Regions from separate parts of the Vibrio mangrovi genome, predicted to be linked through region 3. Evidence: predicted binding sites of a transcription regulator. Region 3 holds the regulator's gene; each other region holds the start of a gene.
The links. Region 3 encodes CRP, which controls carbon source genes, mostly activating them, when cyclic AMP is high. Its sites were predicted from a motif close to TGTGANNNNNNTCACA; they were not measured.
Positions count from the first base shown of each region.

Region 1 (8,313 bases), 1.3 Mb from region 3:
TTTGGGTGAATGATTTAAATAAAGTACTGTTGTTTTATACAGTAAAAGGATGGGTAAGTCCATCACTGAGACGGCCATTCAAAGCAAAACTGAATAAAGCATTTCAACAGCGGATTCTGATATTTTTCTTTATGGACCAGTAACCAGAACCGGCGTCGCATATCTAAGGGTACAGGCAACTGAACTACTCTGCCATCCTGTAAAGCAGCTTTTGCTGCCAGTTGGGAAAGACAGCCAAACCCTAATCCGGCTGACACACTGTTAATCAGTGATTCAGTGGTATTGAGCTCGAAAGATTCATGCCATCGTTCCAGACGCGGTGCTACCGTTCTGAGAAAAAACTCTCTGGAACCCGAACCGGCTTCGCGTAGCAGCCAGTTACTGTTTTCAAACTCAGATAACTGAACTTTGGATTTTTTTGTCAGCGGATGTCCGGGAGAACAGATAATACACATTTCGTCCTGACTGAACTGTTTGGATACCAGAGCCGGATGCAATGTTTTTCCTTCTATCAGGGCAATGTCCAGTTCGTAATCTACCAGCTTCTGACAGATCTGAGCTGAATTAGAAATAAACAGTGTCTGTGTGCTGTGTTGATAGCGTTGGCGGAACTGGCTGAGGAGGTAAGGTGCAACCTGGTTGCCGATGGTATCACTGGCTCCGATGCGTAACTGGCCGTGGAGTCGGTTTTCATGATCAAACAACTGATCGATGTTATTGGCCCGGTTTAGCAGTTCATCGGCTAATGGCAGGAGTTTCCGTCCTTCCTGATTGAGTACCAGACGATGATTTACCCGGTCAAACAAAGCATGGCCCAGTTGTTTCTCCAGTTCGGAGAGTGCCATGCTGACGGCTGCTTTTGACAGGCACAATTCTTCCGATGCCTCCGTAAGCGTACTGTTGCGAGTGACCATGGTGAAAATGTGGAGTTGTCTGAGAGTGATGTGAGTGAGCATGTTGTATTCAGTCATCTGCGTACGGGAGAGTACATCTTTCGATATTTTATGTTTTTATTCAAGTCGGTGGCGTGGGAAAGGCAACGGGCAATATGCTAATCTAGTAGGCAATGATGGTTTTTCAGTCCGGATAACGCTTGTTTACTGTTTATCACTCAAATCAACTTGATACACTCAAGATCCTTCTGATTCATTTGATCAAAAGTGAACCGCTGGCTCATCCTTTCGAAGCCGAGCAGATTCTGGTTCAGAGTCCGGGGATGTCTCAGTGGCTGAAAATGGCACTGGCGCAGGAACTGGGAATTACGGCCAATATTGACTTTCCCCTTCCGGCGACTTTTATCTGGGAAATGTTTGCCCGGGTTCTGCCTGATGTTCCCAAACGGAGCGCTTTCAATAAAGAAGCGATGACCTGGAAACTGATGCGGTTATTGCCGGAGATGCTGGAACTGGCAGATTTTATGCCGTTGAAACAGTATCTGGCCGATGAGGATTCACAGCTGAAGCGATTCCAGCTGGCTGAAAAAATTGCAGATATCTTCGATGGTTATCTGGTTTACCGTCCTGACTGGATAGAATGCTGGGAAGATGGGGAAACGGTTGAAGCATTAGCCGGACGACATCCGTGGCAAGCGGTTCTGTGGAAGCGCCTGTTTGACGAAACCCAGTCTCTGGGGCAGTCCCATTATCACCGGGGAAATTTGTATCAGCAGTTTATTGAAAAGTTACAGCATTCCCGGATTCAAGAAGGTGTACTTCCCAAACGACTGTTTATTTTTGGTATTACGGCATTACCTCCCCGTTATATTGATGCTCTGAAGGCTTTAGGTGAACAGACGGATGTACACCTGATGCTGACCAACCCGTGCCAGCATTACTGGGGCGAAATCCGGGATCGGAAATATCTTGCCCGGATGGCGAGTCTGAAACGTAAGCAGATCGTCTTACAGGGAGAACAATTAGTAACCGGTGCTGAGCGCTCTCCACTTAAAGGAAGTATCGAAGAAAATCTTACCGATGAATTACATCTGCGTCAGGCGGTCGGAAACAGTTTGCTCGCCTCGATGGGAAAACTGGGGCGGGATAACCTTTATCTGCTGTCACAGACCGAAAGCGAAGAACATGAGTTTTTCATCGACACGCCGAGAGATACGCTGTTGCATCAGATTCAGGCTGATATCTTACATCTGGAAGAACATCAGAATGATCAGATCCTGACGTCCAGTACGCATAAGCAGGCGGTTCGTCCGGATGATAACTCCCTGTCAATTCATCAGTGTCATAGCCCATTGAGAGAAGTGGAAGTTCTGCATGATGAACTGCTGGCATTATTTGATGATATCCCGGATCTCAAACCCCGGGATGTGATCGTTATGGTTGCGGACATCAATACCTATAGTCCGGCAATTGAAGCAGTATTCGGCAATGCATCCACAGAGCGCTATATTCCTTTTTCGATCTCGGATCGAACCGCTGATCAGGAAACCCCGGTTTTACAGGCATTCATGCGCCTGCTGCAATTGCCCCGTTCCCGTTGTCTGGCTTCGGAACTGTTAGAACTGCTGGAAACGCCGACGATGCTGGCCCGTTTTGAAATGAACGATGCTGATTTTTTACAGGCAAAAAGTTGGGTTGAAGCGTCCGGTATTCGCTGGGGGCTGAATGAGCAGACGGCCGGGGAGTTTGGTTTGCCGAAGACCCGGCAAAATACCTGGGAGTTTGGTATCGAACGGATGCTGGCAGGCTATGCCATGTCTGATACGGCGATGCTGCTGGAACTGGATAACCGCAGTGTTGCACCTTATAACGAAATTCAGGGGCTGGATGCAGAGCTGGCCGGAAAGCTGGCGGCCTTTATCAGCAGAATTCGTGATTATCGTGAGAAACTGAATCAGACCTTACCGGTAGCTGAATGGCGGGTATTACTGAATGACCTGTTAGATGATTTTTTCGCGGTTTCGGTGGAAGAAGAAGTCAGTTTTCAACAGATTCGCGATACGCTGACCCACTTACAGGAGCAGTTACAGGATGCCCGTTATGACGCGCCGATCGCTCCGGATATTTTATATCATTATCTTTCCGGACAGCTGTCGAATGCCCGGGTCAGCCAGCGTTTTCTGGCCGGGCAGGTTAACTTCTGTACCCTGATGCCGATGCGTTCGATTCCCTTCCGGATTGTCTGTCTGCTGGGGATGAATGATGGGGTTTATCCCCGCAGTGTCCCGGCGGAAGGATTTGATTTAATGACGGAACAATCCCGTCCCGGCGATCGGTCACGCAGAGATGATGACCGTTATCTGTTTCTGGAAGCTCTGTTATCTGCCAGAGAACGGCTTTATATCAGTTATGTCGGGCGCTCGGTTCAGGATAATAGCATCAGTTTACCTTCCGTTCTGGTAAGTGAGCTGGTGGAATATTGTCATCAGAATTATTGTCTGGATGGGGATGCGGAGCTGGCCTGTGATGACTCCGGTGATCGTCTGATCCGGCAACTTACCTTTTCCCATCCGATGGTGCCGTACAGTCCTGATGCATTCTCTTCCGGGCACGGCAGTTATGCCCGGGAGTGGTTACCAGTTGCTTCCGGTGCAGCTCCTGAGCCCCAGCCTCAGATAACAGAATCTTCCCGGCTACCGGATTTTCTCGATGATGTGACATTTCCTCTGGAACTGGATTTTGTCGAATTACAGCGTTTCTGGCGTTTGCCTGTTCAGTATTTTTTCAACCGGCGCTTGCGGGTCTGGTTTGAAAATGAGTTGGTCTCTGTCCATGATGAAGAACCTTTTTCACTGAGTGGACTGGAGCGTTATCAATTGCTGGATGAACTGGTTGAAACCCTGCTCGAAGTGCGTGGACAGAATAGTCCTGCTCTGGATCAGAACGCAGAAGAACAGCAGATTGAGCACTTTGTCAGAGCGAAGCGGGCGCAGGGATTGTTGCCAGTCGGCGCTTTCGGTGAACTGGAGTTCCGGCAGAATTATGAACAGGCCATTGCGCTGGTTGATGTGATTGCCGGGCTTTGCTGCCAGCCACAGCCTGATCGGGAGATTAATATCCGGACTGAAGTTTTGGGTGCCGGACAGCCGATTCAGTTGCTCGGATGGGTGACAAACTGTTTTGCTGCGGGTCTGGTTCGTTACCGGGTTGGCAGAATCCGGGCGCAGGATTATCTGTCTGCCTGGCTGGACCATCTGGTGATGGCTGTAGCTGGTGAATCGTGCCCGACTCATGTGATTGGTTATGAGCAGAAAGCCGGAGTCCGCCATCTGTTTTATCCGCCGATAGAGCAAGCGCAGGCTCAGTCCTGTCTGGATGAGTTAGTACGCTTATACATTCAGGGAATGAATTATCCTTTAGCTTATTTCCCACGAACTGCACTGGCAGGTATTGAAGCGGGCTTCAATCGTCAGGGAGAATGGCATGAAGATCAGGATAAAGCGGATAAGAAAATGAGAGAAGCTTTTGTCGGCAGCGATTTCAGTGCGGTTGGCGGAGAAGGGCAGAATGCTTATATCGGCAGAATCTGGCCTCTGTGGTCAGACAAACTGAGTCAGGATGTTCGCCTTCATACAGCACTGATACTGCAAGCTCCCAGACTCTGGATCAAAGAATATACTGATGTATAACCTGGCTGCAGAGATGTAATGAAATTGCTCAGGAAAGTGGGTGGCCGCCAGGAAATCGTTATTTTGTGTAGGGTGTTTTCTGTACGGCCACAGGTCAGAGGGACCATTATTCGGTCATTGGGCATTTTACTTGGATAAACATTTGTGCTGATAAGTATCTTGCCCGAATATGGTGCGGATATTAATGATGAAAGAGTTAGTTAACCGTGAGTCAGATCTCACTCTCTTGTCTGGTATAAGGGACATGAATGGATTTCTTTCAATTCTATTGTTTAGATCACATTCTATGTTCAGGTAATCTCAAATATGCAGAATTCTGAGTATCTTAGCTCACGGCGTAGAAGTCTGATATTTGGAATCGGCTGCATTTGCGATGAACTGTAATTCTTTGAAAGGACGGGTATGAGTCACACAACCTCTGATGCCATGATTCCGTTGGAACCGATGTCTTTCCCTCTGCATGGGGCGCGTTTGATTGAAGCATCTGCCGGAACCGGGAAAACATTTACCATTGCCGGCCTGTATTTACGTTTGTTGCTGGGACATGGTGATGAACAGAGCCGCCACAGCAGTGCGTTGCGGGTTGATCAGATTCTTGTGGTGACATTTACCGAAGCGGCGACTGCTGAGCTGAAAGGACGGATCCGGGAACGGATTCATGAAGCCCGGCTGGCATTTGCCCGCAGTCATAGTGATGATTCGCTTCTACAGTTGTTTCTGGATGAAATCCCGGATCATGCAGCGGCGGCCGATGTTTTGCTGCAGGCTGAAAGAGAGATGGACACTGCGGCAATTTATACCATTCACGGTTTTTGTCAGCGAATGCTGGTGCAGAATGCTTTTGAGTCGGGCAGCCGTTTTCATCATGAATTCATCACCGATGAAAGTCGTCTGAAAGCGCAGGTTGTTGCTGACTACTGGCGTCGTCAGTTCTATCCGTTACCGGTTGAGTTAGCGGCCGAAGTCCGGCGTTTATGGCCGACGCCGGCAGATTTGCTGGCGCAGATTGCGACTTATCTGAGTGGCCATGCACCCTATCTTTCCGTCAGAGCGATGGACGCCAGCCTTGAACAGCTTCATCAGGATAACCTGCAACGTATTGTGCAGTTGAAAACACAGTGGTTAAAATTTAAGCCTGACATTGCCGGATGTATTACCGGTTCGGATGTGAATAAGCGCAGTTACACCAAAAAATCTTTGCCGCAATGGATAGAACAGGTCTCTTTGTGGGCTGAAACGGCGACAGAAAGTTACGAAATACCAGAACAACTGCTCCGTTTCTCTCAGCAAGCTTTGTATGAGAAAACGCCGCAAGGAACGCCACCGGAACATCCGTTGTTTCAGGAAATAGATGAGTTTCTGGCTATGCCGGTTTCTATTGAGGCACCTTTGAAAGCACATGCGATCGAGACATGTCGCAGTCTGTTGGTGAAGTCAAAACAGGAACAGCACTGGCTGTCGTTCGATGACTTACTTTCTCACCTTTCATCAGCATTAGATGTGGATACAACCGGTCAGTTGGCTCTGCGGATCCGGACATTGTACCCGGTGGCAATGATCGATGAATTTCAGGATACTGATCCGCTGCAATACCATATTTTCAGCAACATTTATGCACAACACCCTGAGTGTGGTCTGCTGATGATCGGCGATCCAAAACAGGCGATTTATGCTTTCCGGGGGGCAGATATATTTACCTATATCAAGGCCCGGCATCAGGTTCGTTCTCATTTCACTCTGGCGACGAACTGGCGTTCCGGCCAATCGATGATCGAAGCGGTTAACCGGCTGTTTTCATCCTCTGAGAGCCCTTTTCTTTACGATCAGGATATTCCCTTTTTCCCGGTGTCATCACCACCTCATGCCAAAGAGCGGCGCTGGCAGTTGTATCAGAAAGATCAACCGGCCATGACTTACTGGTGGCCGGACGATGATGAACCGGATGCCATCATGACAAAAGCTGATTATTACCAGATGATGGCTGATGCAACGGCAGCCCGGATTCAGACAATCTTACAGGCTGCCGATCAGGGAGAAGGAATACTTTGCTCCGGAGATGAAGAAAGAGTAATTCAGGCCGGACATATTGCAGTATTGGTCAGAACGGGTAATGAAGGACGTCTGGTGAAAGAAGCGCTGGCCCGTCAGGGAATCGCCAGTGTCTATCTTTCTAACCGGGATAGTGTGTTCGGCAGTGACATTGCTGTCGATATCCAACGGTTATTACAGGCCGTTCTGATGCCCGATCAGGAGCGTCCTTTGCGGGCAGCGCTGGCTTCTCCATTGTTCGGTCTGGATATTCACTATCTTGATGCTCTCAATATCAATGAATCCTTATGGGAAAGTGTGGTTCAGGAATTCAGGGAATACCGGAAAATCTGGTTTGAACGGGGTATTCTCCCTATGTTGCGGGCCGTTCTCTATCAGCGGCACCTTGCCGAACGCTGGCTGATGAGTAAAGGCGGAGAACGGCTTCTGACGGATTATCTGCATCTGGGGGAACTGTTGCAGCAGGCCGGTGCTGAGATCGACAGTGATCACGGGCTATTGCGCTGGCTGACCCAGTCGATCATGGATGTGAATCTGGGTAGCAGCCCGGAGGCATCGATCCAGCGTCTGGAATCGGAGAAAAATCTGGTCCAGATTGTGACGATTCATAAGTCGAAAGGGCTGGAATATGATCTGGTTTTCCTCCCTTTTGTGATGAGTTTCCGTGAGACAAAAGAAGCCCGTTATTACGATGAGACGCATGATCGTATTGTTCTGGACATGGCTCGTCGGGAAGAAGCGCTTTCTATGGCAGAAAAAGAGCGTCTGGCCGAAGATCTGCGCCTGCTGTATGTGGCTCTGACCCGTTCCGTTTTCGGGTGTTATGTTGGAATTGCTCCGTTGAAGGGCCGTTCGGTGAAAGGATCGACTGGTGCTCATTTATGTGCGATGGGATATTTATTACAGCAGGGTGAACCAGGAGATGCGGCTTTGCTGCGTCAGGGGATAGAATCTCTGCTGGATGAACATGGACAAACGGTAATGGAGGCGCCGCCACCGATTCCTGATTCGCCGCTGTCACTTTCTGATGTGCCATCGCCTGAATTATCAGCCAGACAGAAAATTCATCCGATCGAACGATTGTGGAGGATGACCAGCTACTCCAACCTGGTGAAGCAGTCGGGCCATCATGAGTTTCTGGATGCGACACGGGAAGTTCCGGGATTTGATCTGGACTCGGCTGGTGAAGCGGATGAATATGCTTTTGACCCGGAAGAGCAGACGATTTTCACTTTTCCGAAAGGGGCAACAGCCGGTACATTTTTACATAGTCTGTTTGAACAGATTGAATTCACTGAATCTCCGGAAAGCGACGCCAATACCCAGATTATACAAGTGTTGATGGAAACTGCCGCTGTCTCTGACTCCTGGCTGCCGGTCTTGCAACAGATGCTGAACCATGTTTTGCAGACACCGCTGGATGGGAAAAAATTGCGGCTTGGTCAGATCCCTGAGCGCCAGCGTTTAGTGGAAATGGAGTTTCTGTTGCCGGTTGATAAACTGCGTGCACCGATGTTGAACCGTATTCTGAAGCGGTATGATTCCTTATCCGCTCAGGCCGGAGATCTGAACTTTGCGCAGGTCAAAGGGATGCTGAAAGGTTTTATCGATCTCGTGTTTGAATATCAGGGCCAGTATTATGTGCTGGACTGGAAATCGAATCATCTGGGACATCAGTGTGA
Region 1 is NZ_AP024883.1:894,946-903,258, forward strand. Features, by position in the region: gene OCU74_RS03975 (LysR substrate-binding domain-containing protein) at 63-956, opposite strand; gene recC (exodeoxyribonuclease V subunit gamma) at 1,094-4,582, shown strand; gene recB (exodeoxyribonuclease V subunit beta) at 4,985-8,313, shown strand, end outside.
Region 1: the regulator CRP is predicted to act here: its motif matches at 4,788-4,803, upstream of recB (exodeoxyribonuclease V subunit beta).

Region 2 (8,313 bases), on a different replicon from region 3:
AGAGACTTGATATCATGCAACCGGAAATATAGCACATGGCAAATCTTTTCATTGTGACCGATCATACTGATGACTGGCACCAGTATTTTCCTTCCGATCAGGTCATCAGTGTCCAAAACTATCTCGACACGAACTGGAAACCGACCCATAAATCCATTCAGGTCGTCAACTTATGCCGCAGTTATGATTATATGACCAGCGGTTACTACTGCTCCCTCATGGCCGAAGCAAGAGGACACAGAGTCATTCCCCGGGTGATGGCGATTAATGACATTCATCAGCCTTTTCTGCATTCTTCAAATCTGCTGAAACTGAATAAACTGTGTCCTTCAGAACACCAACTTCAGTGCAAAATTTATTTTGGCCGTACACCGCAGAAAGGGCTGGAGAAACTGGCCCGCCATCTGTTTGAGCAGTTTATGATCCCGGTGATTCATATTGAACTGTCCAAACATAATCACCAATGGCATATCAAAGCCATTCGACCATTTCCGTTTCAGGATCTGACCGACCCCGAACAGGATTTTTTCATCGAATCACTGGAAAAATTCTCAAGAAAGGTCTGGAAAAGCCCAAAACAGAATAAAGCTTCCCGCTATGACCTCGCGATGATGGTTGATCCGGAAGAGAAAATGCCCCCTTCAGATAAAGCCGCACTGAAACGCTTTCAGAAAGCCGCTCAGCGTTTGGGAATGAATCTGGAAACCATCACGGCAGAGCATCTCTCCCGCCTGGGAGAATTTGATGGCCTGTTTATCCGGGCAACCACCAATATCAGCAACGAAACTTATCGTTTTGCGAAAACAGCGGAAAAAATGGGGCTGGTGGTCATGGATGATTCTGAGTCCATTATGAAATGTACCAATAAGGTATTTCTGACCGAGCTGCTGCAACGTAACCACATCCCGGCCCCTAAAAGTGTTATCGTGCAAAGCTTTGATCCCGGCTGGCAGGAGAAACTGTTAGCAGAACTGTCATTTCCGATGGTATTGAAAATTCCCGATGGTGCATTTTCGCGTGGCGTTATCAAAGTCAGTAATATTGATGAGCTCAATAAAGAAGCAGCTTCCCTGTTTGAGAAAAGTGCACTGATTTTGGCTCAGGCATTTATGCCAACCGACTTCGACTGGCGTATCGGCATACTCAACCGACAAGCCATTTTCGCCTGTAAATACATGATGAGCCGTGGCCACTGGCAAATTTATCATCACCATAATAACGGCCGGACAACTTCCGGTAGTTTCGAAACCCTGGATCTGAAACAGGTTCCCAAAAATGTGATTGATACAGCCCTGAAGGCCGCGAACCTCATCGGCAGTGGCCTGTATGGAGTTGATTTAAAAGAAATAGATGGTCAGGTCTATGTGATTGAGGTCAATGATAACCCCAGTATTGATCATCATGTCGAAGATGCTTTTCTGGGAGACTTACTCTATGACCGGATTATGACTGAGTTCCTGCGTCGCATTCAGATGCGGGGATTCTGACCGGGTCAGTCACACCTCTCATATTTTTCAGAAGCCTGCAATGTTGCAGGCTTTTTTGTTGATAGATCACTCAAAAAAGAAACAAAACCGGTTCCGTAAGGATGAAATCATCTCACATCCTTAGTGTCCCGCACCGGACCGTTTTATCCCTGTTCTATACTCAAAATGAAGTCCATGTTGTAAACACTGACATTAATGCTAAAACTCGATAATAAAAAACTATTACATATTATTCGTTATGCCCCAGTTATCGTTGTCACCCTATTTGCAATCGCCGTTAATATCATTGCGATTGAAGACAACCAATCGATGGCTCAGTACAGCATTGAAAATTTGCGGGCAGAACTTCTCAACACGCAGCGTGAAAAAATTCGCGAACAGGTTCGTTATGTCATCAGAAAAGTCCGGACTGAGCGTTTTTTATCAGAAGCAAAGCTAAAAGATCACGCTAAACAGCGAGTCTATGAGGCCTATCATGTTGCGCACTACATCTACAATAGCAACCAGGGAAAACCTAAAGCGGAAATAGTCCATCTGATTACCGATGCCCTGCGCCCTCTCCACTTCTTCAACGAACGAGGCTACTTTTTCATCTTTACCCAGCAGGGTATCAGTGTGATGAACGGCTTAAGACCAGAGCTTGAAGGGACGTCGATCCTTGATCTTCAGGATAGCCGGGGAACTTACTTTATCCGCAACTTCATCAAAAAGTTTGAACATTCACAGGAAGGATTCTACCAGTGGTGGTTTCAAAAACCGGGTCAGTCAAACCAGCAGGACTTTCAGAAAATCGGTTTTGCCAAAACATTTGAACCTTATCACTGGTACATCGGTACCGGTGAATATGTGACTGCTTTTGAGAATGCTCTGAAAAAAGAAATTCTTGAGTGGATCTCTGAATATGAGTACGGAGAAGGCGGATACTTCTTTATCATCGACAAACAAGGCACATTACTTGCCCATCACTACAATGACTTTTTAGGCCCGGAACTTACTGTCGGAAAAAAAATTGATGACTCGTTACGACAGCAGATTCTGGCACAGGTTCGTAACGGTGGCGGTTATATCCGCTATCAGAAACCACTGACGGTCGATGGAAAAATTTCGCTGGAACAAGTCAGTTATGTCACTGAAATCAAAGGCTGGGACTGGATTGTCGGAACCGGATTTTACTCTCAGGTCTACGAGAAATACCTCAGCTCACAGGCACATCAGCTCTCACAGTATAAAAAGCAGAGTCTGGCTAAACTGAGTACTCTCGGTATCGTCTCCATCCTTTTGCTGATCGTTGTTTCCCTGTATGTCAGCCACCTGATCGCCCGCCGGTTCAATACTTTTCAGCAACGTATCGTTGACGATGTAAATGAACTGGAAAACAGCAAAGATAAAATGGAATTCATGGCGCTACATGATGCCCTGACAGGATTACCAAATCGTCTGTCCCTCCAGAAAAAAATTCAGGAAAGTATCAACTTATCAAAGAAACACGGCACCCACGCCGCCATTATGTTTGTCGATCTGGATGATTTCAAACATATCAATGATCTACACGGACATGCGACGGGAGATCAGCTTCTGTGTTCAATCAGCCGCCAGTTCGAATCCGTACTGGAAGAAACAGATCTCGTGGCCCGTTTTGGCGGTGACGAGTTCATTTTCTGCTGTGCGGATTTACAAGGTACCGATGAAGCCAGAGAAAAAGCTGAAATCATCCGCCGCCTGTTTGATGAACAATTTGTAATCGGCGGAAAAATTTTATCCGTGGGCTGTAGTATCGGTATCAGTATGTATCCGGATGATAGTGATGATCCGGCTGCGCTGATTCGCAAAGCCGACATCGTTCTTTACCATTCCAAAGCAATCAAAAAGGGACAGATTCTATTTTACGATCAACATATTAATGAGCAGGTGCAACTCGATCTGAACATTCATCATGAGCTGCAACGGGCACTGATTAATCAGGAATTCAGCGTCTGTTACCAACCCCAGATAGAAGCCAACAGACACCGGCTGGTAAGCGTTGAAGCATTGATACGCTGGAATAATCCACGTCTGGGCAATGTTCCGCCGGCAAAATTCATTGAAACAGCAGAAGAAACCGGGCTCATCCATGATATTGGCTTATTCGTTTTCCGCCGCGCCTGTGAGGAAATTTACCGCTTATCTCCCAACGGTCATAATGCCGTACAGCTATCGGTCAATGTATCACCCACTCAGTTAGTGACACCCCACTTCCCGGAACAACTGGCGGAAATATGTAGTGAGATCGGGATTCATACTCATCGCATTACGCTGGAAATTACCGAAAATATCTTAATTAACAAACTGGAAACTGCGATACCGATTCTGAATCAGCTTCGGGTACACGGATTCGGAATCTCACTGGACGACTTTGGCACAGGTTATTCTTCTCTGAGTTATATCAATAACCTGCCGTTAACAGAAATTAAGATTGATCGCTGTTTTATCGACCGGATGCTGAACAATCAGCAAAGCAATATGCTGGTTAAAATGATCATTGGTATCGGCAAATTCAGCGGTATGACGGTAGTAGCTGAAGGTGTTGAAACACAAGAACAGTATGAACAGCTCATCGAATATCACTGCGATTTAGTTCAGGGATTCTATTTTGACCGCCCACTCACATTTGAGCAGCTCACACACCGTTATAAAAATTATTACAGCGCTTACGTCAACAACTTTCCATACTCGTACTAGCCTGGTGTGCAAGTATGCTGTTTAACCGGGATCAGCCATAAGGAAGCAGAGAAAATGGGAAATGGTATGCAATACGCCAGCAGAGGGTCTAAATACAGATTATACAGTGCCATCCTATTATGGGGATGTTCTGCGGTGTCCGTGGCAGCCCCGACAGAGATCACAATGTGGCGCCATTTAGCCAATATTCGGGAAATGAAGGCTTCTGCAATGGCTGTTGAGCGGTTCAATCAATCGCAGCATCGATGGAAAATTGTTCAGGAGAACATCCCGGAAGCCTCCTATACCCAACTCATCACTGCGGCAGCAAAAGCAGAACAACTCCCTTGCGTCATCGACCTCGATCAACCACTGGTGCCCAACTTTGCCTGGAATCAGTTTCTGCGTCCGCTGGACGGCCTGATCGATGCCCGAATTCTCGACGCATTGAATTCATCAGGCAAGGGAACCTATCAGGGAAAAACCTATTCTGTCGGACAATTTGACGCTGCTCTGGCACTGTTTACCCGCAAGTCGCTGCTCAAAAAAATTGGGGTTCGCACACCAACCCTGACACATCCATGGAGCAAAGACGAATTCATGGAAGTTCTGGATAAAATCAAAGCCACCAGAACCTATCAATATCCATTCGATATCCGGAGTAACGACATGACTGAATGGCTTCCGTATGCTTTATCGCCAATGATGCTGTCCTGGGGAGCCGATCTCATCAACCGTAATAACTATGTTGAAGTCAACGGTATTCTCAACTCACCCAAAGCAATTGAATTCGGTCACTGGCTCTATTCACTGGTTACGAATCACTACATTGAGCGTCATCCAGCCGATGATAAAGGGCTGCTCACCGGCAGAGTTGCGATTCAGTATCATGGTTCCTGGGCTGTCGGAGAATTCGAGCGGGTATTAGGTGATGATCTCGCGATTCTGCCCGTGCCGGATTTTGGTCATGGCCCAGTCATCGGTGGTGGTTCCTGGCAATGGGCAGTCACAACAGACTGCCCGTATCCCGAAGGAGCAAAAGCTTTCCTGACCCATATGGTTTCCACCAAAGAAATAGCCACTGTCTCGATTTCAGCAAATGCTATTCCGACACTTCCTGCTGCTACTTCGTTGACTCAGGATTTTGCCCCGAATGGGAAATGGCGTATTTTCTACGAATTCTCGGCCCGTTTTGCCAAAGTCAGACCGGAAACTCCTGCCTATGCGGTGATTTCCTCCAGTTACAAAAAAGCAATCAACGCCATACTGGACGGCGAAGACCCTCAGATTGCTCTGGATTATGCCGTCGATAATATTGAAGCAGCTATAGAGCACAACAAAGGTTACGGGTTTCCACTACCAGTGAAATCATCAACACCATGACATCTCTTTCTTGATTCCCTCCGATAGAAAGCATTTTTTGTTGCATATAAAACGTGACTAATATCAACTTATTGATGCTAGTTATGCGACATAAATCTCAAATTCATTGAAATGTATTTTTAGTTTCATATTAAAAAGTAAAACTAAGCCACGGAATAGTTATCTGATAAATAAATAGCTATCTGTTAAATAAATAGTTATCTGTTTAATAAATTAGCTATCGGTTTGATAAGTAATCGTCAGTTCCGATAAATCATTGCCGGTTCTGACCATTTATCAATCTGTTTTATAAATCTCATATGACAATGGAAGGCAACGTCAGGTGGTCACAAAATGAAATTAAAATCTTCGTTATCATATCTTTCGATAGTCATCGGAAGCACACTTTCACTATCGGCACATGCCGATATTATTCTTTCACAATATGTTGAAGGCTCAGGATTAAACAAAGCTATCGAGATTGCCAATACCGGAGATGCATCGGTTTCTCTGGACGGCTATGCTCTGGCAAAATCAACCAACGGCAGCGGAGCGTGGGAAAACCAGCTTCCTCTTGATGGGCGGACAATTCCGGCTCACGGCGTATTTGTGATTGCCAATAGTCAGGCCAGTAGTGAAATTCTGGCCCTGAGCAATGAAACCGACAATACCGTCGTGAACTTTAACGGTAACGATCCGATTGCTCTGCTGTTAAACGGTTCCGAACATGACGTGATCGGTGCAATGGGCGGCAGTTATTTTGCCAAAGATGTGACCTTATCCCGGCTGGCTGACAGCCTCACGCCGTCATCCACCTATATTGCTGCGCAATGGACAACCGCTGCGGCCAATAATATTGACGGGCTCGGTTCTCTGGACAGTACGGTTTCAACATTTACCTGTGAAGGTGAATCCTTTACACCGATTCAGGAAATTCAGGGCGAAGGCAGCCGTTCTCCGCTTCTCAGCGGCTCAGCCAATACAACCGACGGCGAATACGCGGTTCAGGGTGTCGTCAGCGCAGTCACAACCGGGCTGACCAAAGGATTCTACCTTCAGGCGCTGGAGAATGACTACAACGACAATACATCTGAAGGTCTCTTTATTTATACTGGTCAGTCAGCTTCTGACTTACAGCCCGGAGATGTCGTCTGTGCCAAAGGAAAAGTCAGTGAATATTATAATCTGACCGAACTGCTGGCCGACAACCGTCAATGGGTTAAGCTCGGAGAGCAGGCTGCGCCACAGGCAACCGACATTGTCCCTCTCGAGTCTGATGACAATTTTGCCCAGACGCTGGAACGCTACGAAGGCATGCTGGTCAATCTGCCACAGAATCTGGATATGCGGGTCACCCGGACATTCAGTTACGACTATGACGCCAGACGCAACAATATGGTACTGGCTCAGGGCCGCCTGAATACCCAGCCGAACCAGAATTTTGCCGCAGGTTCCGAACAGGCCAGACAGCAAAGTGAAGAAAACGCACAGCACCGTCTGTTTATTGAGTCGGACCAAGTCGCAGATAATGGTGCCATCCCTTACTATCCTCAATTCGGCCGCAGCGACATTGATCAGGATGGTTCTACCGAAGATTATATCCGGGTCAATGACACTCTCAGCGGTGCCGAAGGTGTTCTGACCTACAGTTACGGTGATTATCGTCTGATTATGACCAACACTCTGACTCAGGATAACTTTGTTCACAACTCACCCCGCCAGTCAGCACCACAATTACAGCAAGGTAACCTGCGTATTGCGACCTTTAACGTGCTGAACTATTTCAATTCACCGTTTGGTGGCGATGCAAATCCTTATGGAAGTAATCGTGGTGCCAAAAGTGACGCTGAGTTTGAAATCCAGCAGGAAAAAATTGTACGTGCCATCCTGAAACTGGATGCCGACATTATTGGTCTGATGGAAATTGAAAATAACGGCTTCGGTGATGGCGGCGCGATTCATCAGTTGGTTGAACAGCTCAACCTGAATATTGCCGAACCGGAAAACCGCTACCACTATGTTGCCATCGATAGCAATCAGGATGGTGAAATCGATGCCCGTGATACCGTTGGCACCGATGCAATTACCACCGGCATCATCTATCGTAGTCAGGCTGTCACACTGGCAACGCCACGTGTTATTCACATGCCATCCCAGCAGGCACCGGAAGTGTTTGATAAAGACGGCAATATGATTGAAGACGGTAAGAACTACCAGCGGGAAACACTGGCACCGACCTTTAAAGTCCGCGCCAACTCAGGAAAAGAGCAAGAGCTTACTGTTGCTGTGAACCACTTTAAATCCAAAGGCTCAACCTGCTGGGAAGATGCTGCCGCTGTTGCAGATGGCGGACAAGGCCAGCAGGATGCGGATTTCCAGGGATCATGTGAAAACTTCCGGGTCGCTGCTGCCGTAGCTTTGGGAGAAGCGTTAAAAGAGATCCCCGGACATCAGGTTATCCTCGGCGATCTGAATGCCTATGGTAAAGAAGATCCACTGTTGGTTCTGACCGACTACACACCGGAGAAATACGGAAAAACCATCCATGCGGCAAGAAACACCGTCATCAACGGAGAAACTCAGTTTGGTGATCAGGGTGCCGACATCACGCACGGATATGGTTATCTCAGTGCTCTGAATATGATCCATCCGGACAACTGGAGCTACTCGTACAATGATGAGGTTGGTTCTTTAGACCATATTCTGATTAGCCCGAGCCTGAAAACGTATGTTGTCGATGCAACAGACTGGCATATCAACGCGGCTG
Region 2 is NZ_AP024884.1:930,236-938,548, forward strand. Features, by position in the region: gene OCU74_RS20265 (RimK family protein) at 36-1,487, shown strand; gene OCU74_RS20270 (bifunctional diguanylate cyclase/phosphodiesterase) at 1,683-4,205, shown strand; gene OCU74_RS20275 (extracellular solute-binding protein) at 4,371-5,567, shown strand; gene OCU74_RS20280 (ExeM/NucH family extracellular endonuclease) at 5,901-8,313, shown strand, end outside.
Region 2: the regulator CRP is predicted to act here: its motif matches at 5,652-5,667, upstream of OCU74_RS20280 (ExeM/NucH family extracellular endonuclease).

Region 3 (8,313 bases):
TTCGGATGCAGATTTTCAGGGAGAGACATCCATGCTTGTGGTTCGTCCCATTGCAATGGCTGACTATAATGCACTCTATCATTGTGCAATAGAATCAGGTTATGGATTTACATCACTGCCCGTGAATGAGGCATTACTGTCTCATCGTATTGAACATTCTGAAGCGAGTTTCGCTAAAACCGGTATTCAGGCTCCGACAGATGAAAGTTATCTGATGGTCGGCGTGGATACAGAAAGTGGCCGGATTGCCGGTACAACCGCTATCGAAGCTTATGTTGGCTGGGATGCGCCTTCTTATTCTTATCATATCAGTACGATTCTTCATTCTTCCCGTCGTCTGGGAGTCAACAAGATTGTGAAGTTACTGACGCTTGGCAATAACTATACCGGGTGTTCAGAGCTGTGCACACTGTTTCTTTTGCCTGAGTTTCGTGTCGGACTCAACGGACGTCTGATGTCAAAATGCCGTTTTCTGATGCTGGCTGAGCACCGGGAGCGTTTTGCCCAGACCATTATTGCTGAAATGCGTGGTGTTTCTGACGAACAGGGAAACTCTCCTTTCTGGAAGTGGCTTCAGGAACACTTTTTTTCTATCGATTTTTCTCTGGCAGATTATTTAACCGGTTCGGGACATAAAGGGTTTATTGCGGAACTGATGCCTAAGCTGCCGATTTATATTAATTTACTGACTCCAGAAGCACAGGCTGTTATCGGACAGGTCCATGAAAAAACGAAACCGGCTTTAAAATTATTGGAAGAAGAAGGTTTTACCTGCCGGAATTATGTCGATATTTTTGATGCCGGTCCGACAGTTGAGTGTGATTTACGGCATATTGAGTCGGTGAGGCATTCGGTCTCTGCAACCGTCAAAGTTGCAGCACATAAGGGCCGCCAAAAAATAATGCTTAGTAATACCTCATTTGAATTTTTCCGGGCAACAATTGCTGAGGTTGATTTTCGCCTGGAATCTGAGACTGTGATCGTCACGCCTGAAGTTGCCCGGGCTTTGTTGATCCAGTCTGGTGATCGGGTCCGTTTTCTGCTGATCTCCTGAAATATTCAGAGATGGCAGACGGTGCCCGGTGAAGCCCGTCATTGTTGATAGAGAAGGAGGCGCTTATGACGCCGGACTCACTGTTTACTGCATTATGGCAAGATTATACAACCAGACTTTGCCCGTCAGCATGGCGGGTTCATGAACTACTTCAGGAGAATGAGCCGCTGATCAATGACCATATTGCATTGCGTACCTTTAATCTGCCACAGGTTGGTCTTGAAATTGTCGCTCAGCCATTTCTTCGTCTGGGATACATAGCCAAAGGACATTACCAGTTTGAACAGAAGATGCTGCGAGCACAGCATTTTGAGCATCCTAATCCTAAATTACCCAAAGTTTTTATCAGTGAACTGGAAGTAAACCGTTGCTCTGAAGCATTGCAGAAGATTGTCCGAAGTCTGGTGTCTCATGTGAAGCCTGATATGGTTACGGACGTCGATTTTCTTTATGGCGGACGTTTATGGCCCATTTCACTGGAACAGTATTATCTGCTGGCAGAAGAAAGTGAGTATGCTGCCTGGGTTGCTGCGCACGGATACGGAGCCAATCATTTCACTGTCAGTGTGAATCAACTGTCTCGATTCAATCAGGTGGCTGAAGTGAATGCTTACCTGCATCAGCATGGTTTTGTCATAAACGCAGCCGGGGGTGAAGTGAAGGGATCGCCGGAACTTTTTCTGGAGCAGTCATCCACGATGGCAGATCGGGTTGTCGTTGAATTTGATGAAGCGGAACTGTTGGTTCCCGGTGGGTTCTATGAATTTGCCAAACGTTATCCGATGGCAAATGGGATGTTGTATCCCGGATTCGTTGAAGCATCAGCCGACAAAATCTTTGAAAGTACACATCATCAGCGGTGAATCATATTGAAGGGATATCAGTAATAAAAAAGCCATCCGAGGATGGCTTTCTACTTATTGGATCAGGGAAGAAATTATCGTGTACCGTATACCACGATTGTTTTTCCGTGGGCTGAAATAAGGTTTTGCTCTTCGAGCATCTTCAAAATGCGGCCAACGGTTTCACGGGAGCAGCCAACGATTTGACCGATCTCCTGACGGGTAATCTTAATCTGCATTCCATCCGGGTGCGTCATTGCATCAGGTTGTTTTGCCAGATTCAGTAATGTCTGTGCAATACGTCCAGTAACATCCAGGAAGGCCAAATCGCCAACTTTCTGGCTGGTTACCTGAAGGCGGCTTGCCATTTGTCCTGCCAGACGCATCAGAATATCCGGGTTTACCTGAATCAACTGACGGAATTTCTTGAAGGAAATTTCTGCAACTTCACAGGGAGATTTTGCTCTGACCCAGGCTGTTCGTTCCTGACCTTCTTCGAATAAACCAAGTTCACCGATAAAGTCACCCTGATTGAGGTAAGAAAGGATCATCTCTTTTCCTTCTTCATCCTTTATCAGAACAGCAACGGAACCCTTCACGATGTAATAAAGCGTTTCCGCTTTTTCGCCTGCATGAATCAGCGTACTTTTCGACGGGTATTTATGAATGTGACAATGTGAAAGAAACCACTCTAATGTTGGATCGGTTTGAGGTTTACCTAGAACCATAATATCTCTCTTCCTCTGCAGGGTATGCTTGCTGCTTTCCATGTTTTAGCGAAGCTCGAACTGAATACTTAGCATAAAAGCACTTGAGAAAGCCTGCAAGTTGTCTTCTGTTTCGGTTTCAAATAGTATCCTTTTTCTTACACAATTTCTTGACTTTAATCGTGTCATGACCGTGATTTTGTACGCAAAAATGTGCTCATTGTCACGGTATAGGAACTAAAAGCACCAAATTCTGTCCCATTGAATCGTTTGTTAACCAATTTTCCCTGTTTCAATCAACTGCTGAAGGATTGGACGAACGATCAATTCCATTGCAAAACTCATTTTTCCTCCCGGTACGACAATGGTGTTATGTCGTGACATAAACGAACCGTCAATCATCGCCAAAAGATAAGGGAAATCGACCTTTTTAATCCCACGCAGACGAATGACGACAAAACTTTCATCCAGGCTCGGAATCCCCTTGGCGCTCAGAGGATTCGAGGTATCAACCGTCGGAACCCGCTGAAAGTTGATATGTGTCCGGGAAAATTGAGGAGTAATATAATTCAGGTAGTCATCCATTGAACGGACAATCGAATCCATCACCGCTTCTCTGGAGTGTCCCCGATCCCGGGTATCCCGGACATATTTCTGAATCCATTCCAGATTGACAATCGGTACCATGCCTATCAGAAAATCAACATGCTGAGGGACATTTGTCTCTCCATCAACAACACCGCCATGTAACCCTTCATAAAAGAGGACATTGGTATCGTTGGGCAGATCCTGCCAGGGAGTAAATGTTCCCGGCATCTGATTATAAGGAACTGCTTCATCAAATGTATGCAGATAACGGCGAATTTTTCCTGTCCCGGAACGACCATATTCCCGGAAAAACTCTTCCAGTGCAGGAAAGTCATTTGCCTGAGGGCCGAAATAACTGATATGGCGGCCCTGCTCCCTGGCCTTACGAATTTCTACGTCCATTTCCGGCCGGGTAAAGCGGTGAAAACTGTCACCTTCAACCCAGGCTGGCTTGATTCGCATCATGTTAAACATTTTGCGGAAGGCTTCGGAGGTTGTCGTTGTACCGGCTCCGGAAGAACCGGTTACGGCGATAATCGGATGTTTTGCTGACATGACATACCTTGTCTTATCATTCACTCAATCAACCGATTTCCCGGTTTTTTCTCCGGGAAATCTGATTCACTATATCATGGAAATCGGTGCTGTCACCGGACAATTGATGAATTAACGATATCTGTTTAGTTGAATATCAACGGATTCATGAAGTTCTGAATAAACGATGACTGCTTCACCGGTCTGAATTTGCTGTTTGACCTGGGCAACCTTGTCCTCAAGAGACACTTCCTGCTCGCCGTAATCGGTCCCTTCCCGGAGAATAAACTCCCGGATCAGGTTATCGAGTGTGTCCGGATCGATCGTTTGCCAGGGAACAATCATAGTGATGACTCTCTATTTTTTACTCAGGTATATCTGACTATTATACTCAAATGAACTCAATATGCATATTTGCGGATTTTTGATAACTTTTCATAATAATCATCGCTTTTCCCGATAATATCGTTTTTCCCGATAATATTGCGGCAGCATTTCTTCCAGCCAGAAACGGGGTCTGAGGATGCTGCCACTCAAAAAGCCGACATGCCCGCCATGTTCCAGAAGCTGATAGTGTATTGTTTTCGGAAGTGGAGTGTTAGGAATGACTGCGTCTGTCATAAACGGATCGTCTTTCGCGTGTAAAATCAGGGTTGGCAGGCGAATCCGGTCCAGTTTAGAAATTGCCGAACATTGCTGATAATAGTCCTGAGCATCGGAAAAACCGTGTAAGGGAGCAGTAATCAGATCATCGAATTCCTGTAATGTTTTCAACTGGTGGATCAGTGGTTGAGTGATCGGAATGGCCTGCTGAAGTGTATCTAACTTGCGGTAGGCATTTTTCTTGAGTGAGCTGAGCAGATAAGTCTGGTAAAGACGGGAAAATCCCTGATTGATTCTGCTTGAACATGCGCCCAGATCGAAAGGAGCGGAAATAATGGTCGCGCTATTGAGCAATGGTTCATCGGCAAACTCGGCCAGATAATTCGCCAGCATGTTACCACCGAGAGAAATGCCGGCAGCCATTTTGTAATTACCGGGGAAACGCAGGCTGACTTGCTCCAGAAAATAGCGGGGATCACTGGTTTCTCCCGAATGATAAGCGCGGGGACGGCGATTAGGTTGCCCGTCACATCCCCGGAAATGCATCATGACGGCCAGCCAGCCTTGTTGGGCAAAGGCATGCATCAGACCGTTGGCATAAGGGCTGTCAAAGTTCCCTTCCAGACCATGAAATAAAATGAACAGCGGTTTGATCTGAACTGATGGAAGGCATGGATCTTCGCTCCATGCCAGACTCAGAATATCATCATCCGGCGTTGTCAGTGTTTCCCTGTGCGGAGAAAACAGCGGTTCCCGGCGTACCCATCTGGGAAGCAGTGTCTGTATATGAGGTGTTGTTCCGCCGAAAGCCGGTTTAAATGTCAGTGAGTTAATCCGGCTCACAGTATTATCCTTTTCACAGTAATTCTGCACGGTTACTTTCCCTGTTGCTCTGATGGTAATTATTTTTGTGGTGACTGCTTTGATGACAACTGCTTTGGTGAAAATGAGGCTGGCTTACTGAAAATACCGGCAAGATGATCAGCAGCCAGTTCTTTACAGTAGCGTTGGGTCATTCGTTGTGAGCCGACAGAATAGAGCTCAAGCTGATTAATACAGTCAACCAGATCGGACTGCTGCTGTTTTTCCAGCTGTAGCTCAAACTGAAGCGATTCACGATAAAGCGTATCCGGCAGATGAACTTTCAGTTTTCTGCGGAGTTCCCGGTAGCTGTGCAGCAATCCTTCGGTCGGACCAATGCAGGTCAGCACCCGGTGCCAGTCCTGTTCATCGATACTCGCCTGTTGTTCATCCAGCCATTTGAGTAACAGTAATAAGTTGACATTGCCGTGGTAGTTGTTTTGTAGGCTCAGGCAGGCTTCTTTTACTTCCCGCACACTGTAATATTGCAAACTGAATTGCCAGAGTCGCTCCAGTGTCAGGGAAATATGAACCTGCGTCTGAGTCATAGAGAATTGAACTCCTGTTCCATCTGTTCAAGGTGTTCTTGCTGTTCCATCCACTGGGATTCCACTTCATCAAGATCAGATTTGCTTTGAGCCTGAAGTGCCAGCACCTGAGTAAGTTTAGCTTTATTCTCGCTTTCATACAGCGAGGAATCGGCTAATTGCTGCTCGGCATCGCTGAGGGTCGCATGTAATCTATCGATTTCCTGCTCCAGTTGTGTCAGCTTCTTGCGAATTGGTGCTGTTTGTTTGCGTAATTCGGCTTCTTTACGTTTCTGCTCTTTTTTGGCTGCGGCACTGAACTGACTCTCTTTTGCCGGAGTCTGTTCTCTCTTTTCCTGTTTTTGTTGATCGGTCAGCCAGCGATAGTAGTCATTCAGGTCGCCATCGAATGATGCAACCTGTGCATCATGAACCAGATAGAAATCATCAGTGGTTGCCCGGAGCAGATACCGATCGTGACTGACGATAACCATTGCACCTTCATAAGTCTGTAATGCCAGAGTCAGTGCCTGACGCATATCCAGGTCAAGGTGGTTGGTCGGTTCATCCAGTAGCAGCAGATTTGGTTTCTGCCAGACGATAAGTGCCAGTACCAGACGGGCTTTTTCTCCGCCGGAGAATGGCGCTACTTTTTCCAGAGCTTTGTCTCCCTGAAAGCCGAAACTACCGAGATAATCTCTCAACTGTTGTTCCGTATGATTTGGAGCGATCTGCATCAAATGCTGCAATGGGGTTTCTTCAGGGTGGAGTGTTTCCAACTGATGCTGGGCAAAATAACCGATCTTCACGCCCTGAGAATAAGTTAGTGAGCCGCTCTGAGGTTTTAGCTCTCCGGACAGAAGTTTAATGAGTGTCGATTTACCGGCACCATTACGACCCAGAAGCCCGATACGACTGCCCGGAACCAGATTGAGTCTGATCTGACTGAGAATGGAAACATCACCATATCCGGCACTGACTTCATCCATCATCAGAATTGGATTTGGCAATGCAGCCGGTTCTCTGAACTCAAAGCTGAAAGGGTTATCTAACTGAGCCGGCAGAACTTTTTCCATCCGTTCCAGTGCTTTGATCCGGCTCTGTGCCTGCCGGGCTTTAGATGCTTTATAGCGGAAGCGATCAATATAACTCTGCATATGCGAGATCTGTTTTTGCTGCTTCTGATAAATGGCCTGTTGCAGGACCAGTTTTTCAGCTCTCTGATTCTCGAAAGAAGAATAGTTTCCGGTATATTCGTTGAGCTGCTGATTCTCGATATGGATAATTCTGCCGACGATTGGATCGAGGAAATCCCGGTCATGGGAGATTAACACCAGAGTCCCCGGATAATTTTGCAGCCAGCGTTCCAGCCACATTACGGCATCTAAATCCAGGTGGTTGGTTGGTTCGTCGAGTAACAGCAGATCGGAACGGCATAATAATGCCTGAGCCAGGTTCAGGCGCATCCGCCACCCTCCGGAGAATTGTGTCAGGTGCCACTGCATCTGTTCCTGACTGAACCCCAGACCGTCAAGTAACTCCGCGGCTCTTGCCCGGATACTATAGCCACCAATGGTTTCTATATGACCGTGTAGTTCTGCGACGCGGGTGCCTTCTCCATTTTGCTCCGCCTGTTGTAACTGTTTTTCCAGCAAACGGTATTCCCGATCACCATCGATGACATATTCAATCGCACTGCGTTCCAGAGCCGGTGTCTCCTGAGCGACCCAGGCAAGTTCCCATTGCGCGGGCATGTTGAATGAACCGGCATCGACACTCAGTTCATCTTTCAGTAACGCAAACAGAGTAGATTTGCCGCAGCCATTTTTACCGACCAGACCGACTTTGTCTCCCGGATGGATGGTTGCAGAGGCTTGTTCTAAAAGCGGTTTTCCGCCGCGTAGTAACTGAATATCAGAGAAGGTAATCATAAAAATTTTTGAGGTTGAAAGCGAACTGCCCGAAATAGTAGGTGGATTGACGATAAATGTCGATGATTAGGCGAGAGATCTTCTATTTATATGGCAGGTGATAACATATACACCAATAACCCCGGCTGGTGTTTCTGTGTGCTTATTTGTTGCCGGAGGAAGGTTATGACTTGAGTTGTTGTGATTTCACGACGAAAATAATTATTACAGAAATCGTCGGGAAAGATACGCGTGCTCTGGCTAAAATGCGTTATGATTCATCTAAATAGGAGTGAGTAAAATCATGGCAGATTCGGTTCCACTTATCATGAAATGCCCCAAAGTGCTGGTGATCTTTGCGCATCCGGAGCCTCAGAGTTCTGTCGTTAATCAGATATTGATCAAAGCGATCGAGCCGCTTGAGCATGTCACCATTCATGATCTTTATGCTGCCTATCCGGATTTCTTCATCGATGTGAATGCTGAACAGGCATTGCTGATGGAACACGATGTCATTGTCTTTCAGCATCCGTTATATATGTATTCCTGTCCTGCTTTGCTAAAAGAGTGGTTGGATCGGGTGTTATGCAAGGATTTCGCATTTGGTGCCCGGTGTGCGCTGGAAGGGAAACTCTGGCGTAGTGTCATTACCACCGGGGGGAAGAAAGCTGCTTTCGGCAGTAAGGG
Region 3 is NZ_AP024883.1:3,244,660-3,252,972, reverse strand. Features, by position in the region: gene astA (arginine N-succinyltransferase) at 32-1,054, shown strand; gene OCU74_RS14505 (DUF1338 domain-containing protein) at 1,120-1,917, shown strand; gene crp (cAMP-activated global transcriptional regulator CRP) at 1,992-2,624, opposite strand; gene OCU74_RS14495 (phosphoribulokinase) at 2,877-3,746, opposite strand; gene OCU74_RS14490 (YheU family protein) at 3,858-4,070, opposite strand; gene OCU74_RS14485 (hydrolase) at 4,170-5,162, opposite strand; gene OCU74_RS14480 (TIGR02444 family protein) at 5,231-5,737, opposite strand; gene OCU74_RS14475 (ABC transporter ATP-binding protein) at 5,734-7,647, opposite strand; gene kefG (glutathione-regulated potassium-efflux system ancillary protein KefG) at 7,931-8,313, shown strand, end outside.

Region 4 (8,313 bases), 380 kb from region 3:
GAGTCAAGCTCCAATCCGAATTCGCTGTAAACAGTCTTTATCTGAGGCCACTGGTAAGGAGGGCTGATCTCCGATTCATTCATATCAGATAAATTCGACTTCAATAGCACATAAGCCCGCTTGGAAAATTGCTCGACAATAGACCACAGTCCAATGATTGCAGACTCATCTGCCAGATTTTTTACCCTCTGTACATCAGTATCATTGGAATGAATAAACTGAGAAGCCTGATACTTGATATATTCCTGTTCGTCTTCATCTTCAGTCTCTTCCAGCTTCTTCCTGATTTCTGCAGAAAAATCATTCAATGCAGAGCACTTCTGATTCAATTCCTGATAAACAATTTCATGAAACAGGCAAAAATTATCAATCCTTTCTTCAAGCTCAACACTCAGACCGTGAGTTTTATACCGACAGGTATCAAATTGATTTCTTCCCATCCCGGCAATGTGTCTTGATAATCTGGTTTTTAGTGAATTTAAAGCCATTTAGCAAACCTTATTGATCTTTCTCTTATGGACTTACCGTGCAGGCAAACCTGAACGACGGCGATAAGCCCAGAACATCAGAAGAGCACCGGCAATGATCATCGGCAAAGAGAGGATCTGTCCCATAGAAATAAATCCGGCAAATAGTCCCAGTTGTGCATCCGGCTCTCTGAAATACTCAACAAAAGTACGACACGCGCCGTACCCGATTAGGAACAGGCCAGCTACTGAACCATAAGGACGAGGTTTGCGAATAAAAAGATTCAGAATAATAAACAGAAGTACGCCTTCCAGTGAGAATTCATAAAGCTGTGAGGGATGACGCGGCATCGGGCCGGCACCCGGAAATACCATCCCCCAGGGAACATCAGTCACTCTTCCCCAGAGTTCCCCATTCATAAAATTCCCTAAGCGCCCCAACGCCAGACCGAAAGGTACCAGCGGAGCAACAAAATCAGCGACAGCAAAAAACTGGCGCTTGTTGCGTTTCGCATACCAGAACATCGCCGTAATGACCCCAAGCAGACCACCATGGAACGACATGCCTCCAGTCCACACCTTAAACAGATATAAAGGGTCTGCGAGGAAATACTCAAATCCATAAAACAGAACGTAACCAACCCGTCCGCCAATCACTACGCCAACGAATCCGGCGAATAAGAGATCTGATACTTGATCTCTCGTCCATCCACTTCCCTCTTTATCTGCTCTCCGGTTCGCAAGCCAGGTCGCAAAAAGAAATCCGAGCAGATACATCACACCATACCAGCGAATGGAAAGCGGTCCGATAGAGATTAAAACAGGATCGATATCCGGGAACTGAAGAAACTCCTGAGGCATAAATCTTTACTCTTTATTCAATAACTGTTTATGACATACCACGCTCAGCGCAGCAACATATGAATTGATACAAACATCAGAAAGACGGAGAACACTTTCTTCAATACTGATGTTGGTAATTCGGTAGCGAGCTTCGCCCCCACTTTAGTCGTAAACATCGACGCGCAGGAGACAAACAACAAGGCGGGCAGATAAACATAACCCAAACTGTATTCCGGCAGATCTTTAACCGCAAAACCATGCCAGATAAAACCAATCATTCCAGACAATGCAATCATGCAGCCACACAATGAAGATGTACCGACAGCTTTGCGCATTTCCACACCATGCCGGTTCAGATAGGGAACCGACAGCGCACCGCCGCCAATACCGGCCAGACTGGCAATCATTCCAATCATGCCGCCACTCATCATCATTAAACCCGCCCCCGGCATCGGTTTAGCGGTACGCTGACGAATCGAAAGAAACATCTGAACGGCCAGAAAAAAGACGATAACCCCAAAAACTCTGGGCAAGTACTCACTCGGCATCCAGTCAGCCAGCGTAGCCCCGACAAACCCACCGATGACAATACCGGGAATCAGCCACTTCACAGACAGCATATCAATGTTGCCATACCGTAAATGGTTAAAAGCCGAAGAACCGGATGTCAGAATAATACAGGAAAGAGAGGTGGCCAGAGCAATTTGCATCGCATGTTCGGCGGCAATTCCTATCTGAGGAAGCAAAAACAACAAGGCAGGCACGATAATCAAGCCACCACCAATACCCAGCAGTCCGGCCATTACCCCGACAAAACCACCTAGCACAACAAGCAGCAGGACAAATGTTATGGTCACGATAATTCCTCAGATTAACTTAATTTTTACCAGCACGAATAAAGCCGGCAAAACCGAATTCTTCAAAATGAGTCTGCATCATACAATAAATATCATGACCATAAGGTTGCATCAGCGCCTGTGATGCAAGTTTTTCAAGTGTTTTAATTTCTGAATGGCGAATCAAATATTTCACTTTCGCAACATTCGAAGTATTCATACTCAATGCCCGGAATCCCATACCAATTAAAAGTAATGCCCCTATCGGGTCACCCGCCAATTCTCCACAGACACAAACATCAATCTGATACTGATGACAAACATCAGAAATATGCTTTAACGCCATCAATACTGACGGATGCATGGATTCATAGACATCAGCAACCCGGGCATTGTTCCGGTCAACTGCTAATAAATATTGTGTCAGATCGTTTGTTCCGACTGAAATAAAATCCACTCGGTTGGCTATCTGGGGTAACAGGTAAAGCATTGACGGGACTTCAACCATGACGCCAATTGTTGGCATCTTTACCCGCTCATCGACTAAAGAAACTTCTTCAAAAGCCTGATGAATCAGAGCAAGAGCATCATCGAACTCTTTCATCCCGGAAATCATCGGTAACAAAATTCCGAGATTATTTGTCTCGGTACTGGCTCTCATCATCGCCCGGAGCTGAATAAGGAAAATATCCGGATGATCCAGTGTGAACCGAATACCACGCCACCCCAGAAATGGATTATCCTCTTCAATCGGCAGATAAGGGAGAGGTTTATCTCCGCCAACATCCAGTGTTCTCATCACCACTTTCTTGTTGGGATATGTGCAAAGAACCTGACGATAAAGCTGTGTCTGTTCTTCTTCGGAAGGAAAACGATTCTGCAATAAAAAAGAGATTTCTGTGCGGTACAAACCGACGCCATCAACTCCCTGATTAACTGCGGCATTGTTCTCTGTATTCAGTCCGGCATTCAACAGAATCTCAACCGGATATCCATCCAAAGTCACAGCTTTCTCGGACAAACCTTCATTTGCCATTTCCGAAAGCTCACTTTCTTCTTCCATCAGCTCCTGATACTCTGCCAGCACTTCGGAATCCGGTGAAATATGGATGAACCCGCTATAACCATCAACGATGGCTAATTTATTATTAATTTCTTTAAAATTTAAGGACACACCCATCACGGCAGGAATGCCCAAAGCACGGGATAAAATTGCAGCATGAGAGTTTGCCGCACCTTCCAGTGAGACTACGGCCAAAAGCTTATCTTTCGGAATACTGGCCAGAATCGAGGCGGTTAACTCTCTGACGACCAGAATAATCGGTTTTTCCAGAGTCAGCTCTTCCTGTTCACTGTTGTACAAGAAATACAGCATTCTCTGGCCAAGTTCCCGGAGATCCTGAGCTCTCTCCCGCAGGTAAACATCGGACATTCCGGAAAAACGTTCAACATATGATTCGACAACCTGACGTAATGCCCAGTCAGCCCGGTCACCTTTCTGAATTTGCTCCTTCAGATCCTTACGCAGCATCGGATCATTGAGTAAATGGGTAAACAGGTCAAAAATCGCCAGAGTTTCTTTATGAATATCGCCATCGAGCTTCTTGCGCATCCGTCGAAAATCACTCAGCGCATTTTCAACTGCCCTCGATAACCACTCCTGCTCTTTCTTTATATCCAGCGTAGAAGCAGGCAAAACATTTTCCAGCTCAGGCTGGGAGTTATCCCACCAGAATTCACCGATAGCAACACCAGGCGATGCGCCGATGCCACGAACTACAGATTGCTGTTTTGAAAGCGACCACAATCCCTGAGACTGAGCATGTGCAACCAGCACAGCCAACTGAGCCGACAAGGTGACAATAAATGATTCTTCGATTTCGCTGAACTGACGGGGAGAACGCTGTTGGACAACCAAAACCCCCAGCACTTTCTTACGATGAATAATCGGCGTACCTAAAAAGCTCTGGTATACCTCTTCACCCAATTGCCGGAAATATTTAAAGTGAGGATGTTTTGATGCTTCGGCCAGATTAATCGGCTCAGCAGAACGTTTCACTAAACCGACTAACCCTTCATCAAAACCGATGTGAATCTTGTTACCTTTAAATTTCAGCCCCTGAGTCGCAATCAGTTCAAGGCGTTGCTTTTCTTCATTGGCCAGATAAATCGTGCAACATTCGGTATTCATTGCCTCACAGGTTTCTTTCACTAGGACGTCAAAAGCCTGATGAACATCTTCCACTTTTGAAACCCGTTCAACAATTTCCCGAAGCTGAGAGAGCATGTTTATCCTCTTTTCCCTTTGCGTTTACCTTTCATCTTCCGTGCTTTAAATGGCATCGCAACGGAAGCAAACTCTTTCATTACCCGCCGATAAACATCGCGCTTAAATGAAACAACCTGCCTTACCGGATACCAATAACTCACCCAACGCCAACCATCAAACTCAGGGGTTACTCCACGCTGCATATTAATTTTAGACTCATGACTCTCTAAACGCAGGAGAAACCATTTCTGTTTTTGACCAATACAGACAGGTTGAGAATCCCAGCGAACCAATCGTTTGGGAAGTTTATACTTCAGCCAATGACGACTGGATGCAATGACCTTCACATCCTTTTTTGTTAAACCAACCTCTTCGTATAACTCCCTGAACATCGCCTGTTCCGGAGTCTCACCATGATCAATTCCTCCCTGAGGAAATTGCCAAGAGTGTTGTCCGTATCGTTTCGCCCAGAATACCTGACCATGGTTGTTGCAGATTACAATACCGACATTCAGCCGATAACCATCGCCATCGATCACTGGCAAACCTCTAATAAAATTTAACTTCTCCCGATTTTTTCATAGATCCCCGAATGTAGCAAATATCCATTGACAAGAAAGACAAAAATAATCCGTGGATTAAATCGGATATCAGCAGGTCGATACAGCAACTTATCAACATGGGATAACAAATTTGTTCGATCTTATTCACCTTTTCTGTGAGTAACTATGTGAAAAAGTGATATATTACTCACAATTTTCAGAGCAACATCTCCCAACAAGCTTTTTAAAACTCAAACAACAAAATTTTATTATTTATTATTAATCAAATAGTTAAATTAAATCCATCGCTTTCACTAATCTCTCAAAGATCTACAAAGATCAAATCCCCATTCACATCGAACAAAGATCAACCACCACTATCTTTATCCACATCATTCTGGATAATTCGTTAAAAAAATTGCAAATTATTCTCTCTAAACCCCTGTGTATTCATCCATGATTTAACACCTGTCACGAACTTATATAAAAAATTGTGGATAAGTTGAGGAAATGCTCTGCGCTCCGATCTTTCAGACAAACAATGACCTGCTCTCACTTCATCTGGTAAACTAATGAAAATTACATCCTGAAGTGTTGCTTATATACACATGAATGTCTGCCCCGCCTAGTGAGTGTTGATCTTTCGTGATGTTTTTTGCAGCAGTTTATCGTGCATTTAGCCAGAGCAGATCAACACGCCCTAATGAAACCAGAACCAAAAACAGAAAGTGAACTACTTGAAAGAGCCTGGGAGATTGCCGGGCTGAGTTTTGCTGAACTGGCGAAAACCGCTCATATGCAGGTACCTGCGGATCTGAAGAGAGACAAAGGCTGGGTAGGACAACTTCTTGAATGGCATCTGGGGGCAACAGCCGGCAGTAAACCTCAGCAAGATTTTGAACAGTTAGGAATTGAACTAAAAAGTATCCCGATCAGCTATACAGGGAAACCGTTGGAAACCACCTTTGTTTCTGTCGCTCCACTAACCGGTGTCCATGGCCTGACCTGGGAAAGCAGTCATGTCAGGAACAAACTTTCGCGGGTTCTCTGGATCCCGGTTGAAGGTGAACGGGATATTCCGGTTTCTGACCGAAAAGTCGGTGCTCCTCTGCTGTGGAGTCCGTCACCAGAAGAAGAGTTACAACTCAAAAATGACTGGGAAGAATTGATGGAGTTCATTGTGTTAGGCCGGATAGAACAGATTACTGCCAAACATGGTGAAGTCCTTCAGCTTCGCCCCAAAGCTGCTAATGGCAGGGTAAAAACCGAGGCTTATGGCGCAAGCGGTAAAATTATTCGTACCTTGCCCAGAGGTTTTTATCTCCGGACTCAATTTACGGCACAAATCCTGGCACATCATTTTATTTAATCACAACTTCAGTTCATTCATCATCACTCCAGTGATGACAATGGGGCATCATCCTTTTCTTTAAGCTTCATCCGGATTGAATAAATTCAACCACAGAAGCCCATAGACCTATGGTATACCGACAGTAAAATTTCTGTTTCCTTTTCAGTAGGAATTTCGCTTATAGTGAAAGACCAAGCATATACCCAAGTGGCCTCCGTCACTCTGGATCCTGCATCTTGAGGTTACTTGGATCGATCTATAAAGCTCAAATTTAACTAAGAAATGTGCAGTCAGAACTGCCTAATCATTAGTTTTTCGACCAAAAGGAAGTTATATGCACTATACAAAGCTGCCTCACTCAACATTGGAAGTCAGTAAAATCTGTCTTGGTACCATGACCTTCGGCGAACAAAATACGCTTGATGACGCTTGTAGCCAGCTTGACTACGCCCTTGAGCGGGGAGTCAATTTTATTGATACGGCAGAAGTATATCCCATTCCTCCCAAGCCGGAATCTCAGGGAAAAACAGAAGAATTTATTGGTCAGTGGCTGGAAAAATCAGGCAAACGGGAAAAAGTAGTTCTGGCAACCAAAGTTGCCGGGCCAGTCACCGCCGGACCGAGAAATCCACTTCAGATCCGGGAAAATATGGCACTGGATCATCGCAATATCCATCAGGCTATCGATAGTAGTCTTGCCCGGCTGAAAACAGATTATATCGATTTGTACCAGCTACACTGGCCGCAACGCCAGACAAACTGTTTCGGTACTCTGAACTACCCGGAACTGCCGGAAAAAGAAGAAGTCACTCTGATCGAAACACTGGAAGCCATGACCGATCTGGTCCGGGCCGGTAAAATTCGCTACATCGGTGTCTCCAATGAAACGCCCTGGGGAGTAATGACCTATCTCCGTCTGGCAGAAAAACACGATTTACCGCGTATCGTTACCATTCAGAACCCTTATAATCTGCTGAATCGCAGCTTCGAAATCGGTCTCTCAGAAATCAGCCACTTCGAAGGTGTAAAACTGTTGGCTTATTCACCTCTCGCTTTTGGAATTCTGAGTGGGAAATACCTTGACGGTGCCAGACCTGAAGGTGCCCGCTGTACACGTTTCGAACGCTTTAAGCGCTACTTTACACCTCAGGGAATCAAGGCAACCGAGGCTTATATTCAGCTTGCCCGGGATTATGATCTGGACCCGGCTCAAATGGCGCTGGCTTTCGTAAACCAGCGTCCTTTTGTCGGTTCCAACATCATCGGCGCAACCACGTTAGCTCAATTAAAAAGCAACATCGATAGTATTGATATCACATTGTCGGATGAGTTAATTGGTAAAATCAATGACATCGCCACGACCTACTCTAATCCTTGTCCGTAATTTTTACTTTTTTAATGCCCCTGCGCCTCATTCTGAGTACCTTGCATGAGGCTTGATATGTGAGGGCCAGAAGGAGCAGAAGCTCCTTCTGGCCTGTCTGGTTACGTCGGTATTCGCAATGACATTAACTGGCGGATCAAATGAATACGACGTGTCACACGCTGATCTTCATTCATCGAACGACCAATAGGCCGACCATCAGCTTCCAGACCGATATCACGTAGCAGATGAGGATTATCCCACGGAATATCATAAGCACTCCGGCGAACTTTTCTTCTCCACGCCCGTTCTTCACGACGTAAATCGGCACGAATAAGCAATGCTGCTAGTGATAAATAAATTGAATGACGCATAGCGGTATCTCCTTGAGAATCATTGGCTGGAGGAAACCTGGCTACACTTAACAGAATAAAATTGGATTCTTTGACTTATTAAGCTGCCATATTTCCGCAGCCTAATAAAAAAGCTTACGGATTGATTAACTAAAAATATCTCGTTTCATTTGACGGAACATACCGATAATGGCTGTTGCCTGTGAATCAGAAATAGGATGAGATACAGACGCACACACAGAAATAACATAGAATACAGATTTCATAGTGCGTCTCCTTTAGTAATTAC
Region 4 is NZ_AP024883.1:2,865,843-2,874,155, forward strand. Features, by position in the region: gene OCU74_RS12635 (hypothetical protein) at 1-488, opposite strand, end outside; gene lgt (prolipoprotein diacylglyceryl transferase) at 522-1,328, opposite strand; gene OCU74_RS12645 (sulfite exporter TauE/SafE family protein) at 1,373-2,167, opposite strand; gene ptsP (phosphoenolpyruvate--protein phosphotransferase) at 2,187-4,433, opposite strand; gene rppH (RNA pyrophosphohydrolase) at 4,436-4,954, opposite strand; gene mutH (DNA mismatch repair endonuclease MutH) at 5,661-6,326, shown strand; gene OCU74_RS12665 (NADP(H)-dependent aldo-keto reductase) at 6,643-7,692, shown strand; gene OCU74_RS12670 (DUF1127 domain-containing protein) at 7,794-8,045, opposite strand.
Region 4: the regulator CRP is predicted to act here: its motif matches at 5,155-5,170, upstream of rppH (RNA pyrophosphohydrolase).